2 regions of the Companilactobacillus sp. y65-5 genome follow, and region 2 is predicted to be linked to the other one. Evidence: riboswitches for the same ligand, from Rfam matches in the RefSeq annotation. Region 2 holds a riboswitch; the other holds the start of a gene.
The links. A riboswitch is a leader RNA that binds a small molecule or an ion and turns the genes downstream of it on or off. The one in region 2 is predicted to bind lysine.
Positions count from the first base shown of each region.

Region 1 (3,414 bases), on a different contig from region 2:
AGAGCGATGACAGCGTTCTGGTATCTTCAGGGTTGGTATCGTAGTAGCTACCTTTGATCACACCGTCGTTAGCCATTACATAGTAGAAGATGATCTCACGTGAGACGTAAGCCATGATGTTTTGAAGGATTTTTTGATTGTGATACACAGTCATGTCGTTGCGATAATTTTCCTTCAAAAAGTCTATAAAGTGATAAACTAGTGCATAGACCTTGGGGGCGATCTTTACATTGAAGTTCATTGCACGTTTATAGATTTCTTCACTAGACTGGAAGACCATATTGTGGAATAAGTTCAGCAATTTATTCTCATTATCCAAGGCGTCTATCGGTACGATAGAATAGTCCTCACGACGCAAGACGTCTTGACCCAGTCTCTGTGAACCGAAGACATCCGTGTACGTGTCCATGTTAGTGATATAGTTACGTTTAGTGAGTCGGATACGAGATATGGCTAGGAAATACTCTAGTTGGATGTAAGTGATGGGGTTACTGAAGGTTTTGCTGGAACGGTCGATGATGTCGTCGATATCGTCTTGTTTGATCAGATGGAAGGGCCAGCCTTGACCGTGGTAGATGTGCCAGTATACGAAGAATGCCATCCAACGGATACTCTTTTCATCACCTTTTATTTCCAACGTTGAATTAGAAATTTTTAATCCAAAGTTCTTCAGATATGACCTGAAGCCAGACATTCTTCTGTTAAGAGTGGACTTACTAGTGAAGTGTTCGTTACTAAAAGCTTCAAAGGATGGGTTGGCACTAGTCAGTCCGTAATTGAAGGCTTGAAAGACGATGGAGTTCTGAACTAGATACAATCTGTATGTGTCGATTGCGATCTTAGAGAAGTCGATCGATTCGATCTTGGTGACTTCCGGGTCTAACTCATGTGCGACAGCTAGGATGTCGTCCAATAAGGCTTGGAAGATATTGTAAGTCTTCTGATATGTGAATTGCATTCGGTTACTGATATTACTGAGATTAAGCTCTTGAGGTGGCAATGACTTGATCACCGTGAGCATACGATATTTTTCAACATCTTGTTTTACTAAGAACACTTGCTCTAACATGTTCAATTCCCCCGAGTCTGGCATATTAAATTAATTCTAATAAATTTGTGACACTACTTGCTACTATGTTAACATTTATTTATAATATTTTGTAATCAGATAGAGGCGCATTGTCAATAATTAGCACTTTTGAGTACGGTAGGGTACGTTGATCTAGTGTGAAAGGTGGCATTGCCGAAGTTTACTTGCTCCTATCGGTGAGTAGATTGGGCTGTTATTTAACAGATAACAGACTGTCGCACGTTGGTGCGTTGGGCTATTGATTGTTTGGATGAAAATAAAATCCTTATTGTCAGTAGTTTCTTCTGGTAATAAGGATTTTTTTAAAAATCCTAGATAGGGGAAACGGAAAAATGGAAAACACTGATGTGAATCGGTCGTTGAAAACTAGACATCTGTCTATGATTGCTCTTGGTGGATCAATCGGAACTGGACTCTTTGTTGCTAGTGGTTCTTCAATTTCAACAGCTGGTCCTGGAGGAGCATTGATAGCGTATGTTGCTATCGGAATTATGGTTTATTTTTTGATGACTAGTTTGGGGGAAATGGCTACATATATGCCGGTTTCAGGGTCTTTTGCTACATACGCAACCAAGTTTATCGACCCGGCCTTTGGATTCGCCTTAGGGTGGAATTATTGGTTCAACTGGGCAATTACCTTAGCCGTTGACCTTTCGACTATCTCGATCGTTGTTAGATACTGGTTCCCAGATTGGTCTTCATGGAAGATCAGTTTAAGTTTTATGATCATCTTATTGGTTATTAATTTTATCTCGGTAGGTTCTTTTGGTGAAACCGAATATTGGCTCTCGTCGATCAAGGTTACCGCTGTTATAATTTTCTTAATTACTGGTATTTTAACAATTATGGGTATTTTAGGTGGACATGGTCCGGTTGGTCTATCTAACTACACTTACAAGCAAGCCCCATTCGTTGGTGGTGTACCGGCTGTATTGAGTGTATTCGTTGTTGCTGGGTTCTCGTTCCAGGGTACTGAGTTGATCGGTATCACCGCCGGTGAGTCAGCAACTCCCGAAAAGAGTATCCCTAAGGCTATCAAACAAGTCTTCTGGAGAATCTTATTATTTTATATTTTATCTATTGCTGTTATTGGCGCACTTATTCCTTACACAAGTCCTAATCTTTTGGGATCTGATGCAGGAGATATTGCAATCAGTCCGTTTACGATCGTCTTCAAGCGAGTTGGTATTCCGCTAGCAGCCGGGATCATGAATGCGGTTATTTTGACCTCAGTTGTTTCAGCTGCTAACTCAGGTTTGTATGCTGCAAGTCGTATGCTCTGGTCAATGAGTAAGCAAGACATGGCACCACATATTTTTGAACGTACTAATAACCGTGGTGTTCCGATCTTTTCATTACTATTAACAGCCTTAGTTGGTGGTGCAGCGCTATTTACTAGTTTGTATGGTGATTCATTCTACGAATTACTAGTTGCTGCGAGTGGTTTGACCGGATTCATCGCTTGGATCGGAATTGCCTTCTCACACTATCGTTTCAGGAAGGCATATCTCAATAAGGGATACAGTCTTGACGACTTGACGTATAAGGCTAAGTGGTTCCCATTTGGTCCGATCCTTGCCATCGTCTTGGGTATCATCATTATCATTGGACAAGACATTCGTTCACTCGTTGATTTCAACGTGATGCGTCTATTGATCAGTTATAGTGGTTTGATCGTCTTGTTCGTCTGCTGGATCTACTACAAGCTCAAGCATCATACTAAGTACTTGAAGCTTGACGATATTGATGTTGCTCATGAGAAAAGACATAATCACTATTAATTTGAATTTTGGTTAGTTTTAACTTAATATATAGATAAATAAACAAAGCGTAGAGAGTGCCTACTTAGAATCTTCCAGAGAGACGGTGGATGGTGTGAACCGTTAAGATTCGTATTCCAGTGCTCTAGCTAACGGGTAATGCCGTTCGGATTGATCCGATATAGTCTGAGAGTGCAATGTATTTGAGATACATTGAAACTGGGTGGTACCGCGAAAAGTAGTCTATTCGTCCCTTTACAGGATGAATGACTACTTTTTTTGTTTACAAACATTAGGAGGATATATCAATGCTTGATATGAAGATGATCAGACTAAATCCAGATTGGACGAAGGATAAGTTAGCTTCACGTGGTGTTACTGCTGAAGAGATCGATCATTTGTTAGACTTGGATAAGCAACGTCGTGAATTATTAGTTCAAAGTGAAACTTTGAAAGAAAAGAGAAATAATGTTTCTCAAGAAATCGCTACAAAGAAGCGTAATAAAGAAAACGCTGACCAACAAATCGCTGATATGCAACAAGTTGGTGCTGACATCAAGGGGT
Region 1 is NZ_BAAJOA010000003.1:169,402-172,815, reverse strand. It holds gene AC27FM_RS07280 (helix-turn-helix domain-containing protein) at 1-1,069, opposite strand, end outside; lysine riboswitch at 1,162-1,336, shown strand; gene AC27FM_RS07275 (amino acid permease) at 1,423-2,871, shown strand; gene serS (serine--tRNA ligase) at 3,159-3,414, shown strand, end outside.
Region 1: it holds a riboswitch for lysine, as region 2 does, so the genes downstream of both, AC27FM_RS07275 (amino acid permease) here and lysA (diaminopimelate decarboxylase) in region 2, are expected to answer to the same signal.

Region 2 (3,414 bases):
TACCTTCTTGGCGTTACCAATATAATTAATAATTTCTTCAGCATTCATCTTGCTCATCGTACTTCCTCCATTTTTTTCAACCTATTATATATGCATAATTACAATTCATTTTTATAAGTAATTCAAATCTAAGTGAGTTAGATCCTCGTATGTTTCTCGTTTGACCACTAACTTGGACTTTCCACCCTCAACGAAGACTACGGCTGGTCGTGGGTTACGATTATAGTTCGAAGCCATTGAATATCCATAGGCGCCTGTGTCTAACATTGCTAGGACATCCCCCGGTTGAACGTCAGGAAGTTTGACTGCATCGATCAAAATATCGCCTGATTCACAATACTTACCAGCTACGTGAACTTCTTGAGTAGGTTTTTCATCCATTTTATTGGCGATGACCGCATCGTATTTTGCTTGATACAAGGCAGGTCGGATGTTATCACCCATACCACCGTCAACATTGATGTAGGACTTTAGATTCGGGATATCCTTGTGTGAACCGATCGTATACAAGTTGTATCCAGCAGGACCAACTATTGAACGTCCTGGTTCGATCCAGATCTCCGGTAATGCCAAACCATCTTTTTTGGAATCCTCGGTAATAACCTCGGTAATTTGCTTGATGAAGACATCCGCACCGATCGGTTCATCATCAGCAGTATAACTGATTCCAAAACCTCCGCCAAGATTCAAAACCTGTGGCGTGAAATCATATTTTTGATGCCAGTCATTAGATATTTCTACCATCTTATGTGCTAACATCGTGAACCCTTCAACTCCAAAAATCTGTGAACCAATGTGAGCGTGGATTCCAATCAAATTCATATCTGAATTTTTCAAAACTAATTGCAACGCTTCTTCTGCTTGACCAGATTCAACATCAAATCCAAACTTACTGTCAACTTGACCCGTTTGATCGTATTTGTGAGTATGTGCTGAGATACCGGGTGTCAATCTCAACATCACATTGATCGAAGCCTGTTTTTCTTTTAATACTTTTTCTAATAATTCAATCTCGTAGAAATTATCGATGATAATAACACCGATGTGGTTATCTACTGCCAATTCTAATTCTTCTAATGATTTATTATTGCCGTGAAAACTGATTTTATCAGCTGGGAAACCGGCTTTTAATGCTGTAAATAATTCTCCTCCAGAAACAACATCAGTATGCAGATGTTCTTGTTTCAAAACCTGATACATTGCGACTGTGGCAAAGGCCTTACTTGCATAGCTGATTTGGTATTTGAATCCACTTTGTTCGAAGCTAGTACGAAAATCTTGGATAGTCTGACGAATTTGATCAACATCGTAAACGACTAACGGTGTTCCGTATTCCTTAGCCAATTCTATACTGTCAGCACCGCCGATAATCAGGTGTCCGTCAGAACTCTTTAATTCACTACTAATCATAATTTATAAACAACCTTTCCGGAGAGATGGGATAAAAAAAGACCCCTTTGCTCAAAACAAAGAGATCCAAAATCAAAATTATTCTGCATCATATTTGTCATAAGCTCACCGCAGCGACGTTTTACTGCGACAGTTCATGTCCTCTTATTGACATGTCCCAGCATACCGAATCCTGCAAATCCGGCGCTTCGGCAACCTTCCCTTTCAATAAGTTCAATGCCTTGCAGTGACTCCCTTATTTACTAATGTCAGTTGCGACCTCTTTTGTTTTGTTGCTTAAAAGATTATAACAGTTCTAATAATTCGTCAAGGTAAATTAACCACTTTCATGGTTTTTTTAATTTATTAAAAATTTATCTTGTTTTAACGCACAAAACTGCTAAACTTTTCATTAAAAATGTATTAATGTTTCAAATAATTAATGAGGTGATTGATGTGAAAGTCGTCAAATTTGGCGGTAGTTCGCTAGCAGATGGTGAACAGTTCCAAAAGGTAATAAATATTGTAAAGAGTGATAACGATCGAAAAGTTATCGTCACATCTGCACCTGGTAAACGTTTCAAAGGGGACATTAAAGTCACTGATCTTTTAATTAAATACGCAAATGAAGTCTTGAATGATGAAGACTATAAAGATACTTACAATAAAATAGTAACTAGATATAAAGAAATTTGTGATTATTATCAATTAAATGTCGAAACAATACAACTGATCGAAAAGAAATTGACCGATCTTGCTGATGAGAGCTTTTCAGATGACGACCATTTGATGGCCGCCTTCAAAGCACACGGTGAATACTTGAACGCTATCACGCTAGCTGCCGTCCTGAATCACGAAGGTATCAATGCTAAGTTCCTAGATCCCAAGGATGCTGGATTATTACTAGGTGGATCGCCCAACAATGCCGATATCCTACCCGAAACATATACTAATTTGGCTAAGTATACATTTGACGATGCCAAAATAGTCTTCCCAGGATTCTTTGGTTACAGCAAAGATGGATCGATCTATACCTTCACCCGTGGAGGTTCAGACATCACTGGCGCTATCTTGAGCCGTGGATTCAACGCCGATCTCTATGAGAATTTTACAGATGTAGATGCCATCTATGTTGCTAATAACCATGTGGTCGATCATCCACAAGCTATCAAAAAAATGTCTTATCGTGAAATGCGAGAGCTTTCTTATGCTGGTTTCTCAGTTTTTCAAGATGAAGCCATCATCCCTGCTGTTGAAGGACAAATCCCTGTTAACGTCAAAAACACTAACAACCCAACAGCTTCTGGAACTATGATCGTACCGTCACAGTTCTTATTCGATCCAGCCAATTTAATTACTGGCATCGCTAGTTCAAAACGTTTTTCAGCCTTATACTTGCATCGTTACTTATTGAATAAAGAAGTCGGATTTACACTTAAATTACTTCAGATTTTTTATAAGTACGGCATCTCTTACGAACACATGCCATCAGGTATCGATGACCTAACAGTGATCTTCGACAAGAGCAAATTAGACGATGAGACCGTTAAACATCTTTGTTCTGATATTAGAGAAACTATTAAACCAGATTACTTGGAATGGATCGATGATTATGCCATCATTATGGTAGTTGGCGAAGGAATCGCTCATAATATCAATACAATTGGATTGGTCATCGATTCACTGACGCAAAACAACATTGCCGTGCATATGATCAATCAAGGTGCGTCGCGTATATCCATCATGATTGGAACTCAGGCAAAAGATGCTGATAAAGCAGTTCAGAATATTTACGATACTTTCTTCGACTAAAAATTTAATGAGGTGAAAAGAATGGCTCAACTTCTAAAGGTTCATGGATCGGAAAATCAATTTTTCATCCTAGATCAAACCAAATTAGATCATGACTTATCCGATGGTGAACTGAAACAACTAGCTATCAAACTGTGTAATCCTAAAAATGACATCTTGGACGGTGCCGATGGCTTATTAGTGGTTAATGACTCTCGATACGATGATTGTTTA
Region 2 is NZ_BAAJOA010000013.1:8,248-11,661, forward strand. It holds gene dapD (2,3,4,5-tetrahydropyridine-2,6-dicarboxylate N-acetyltransferase) at 1-57, opposite strand, end outside; gene lysA (diaminopimelate decarboxylase) at 112-1,410, opposite strand; lysine riboswitch at 1,504-1,682, opposite strand; gene AC27FM_RS12945 (aspartate kinase) at 1,846-3,201, shown strand; gene dapF (diaminopimelate epimerase) at 3,223-3,414, shown strand, end outside.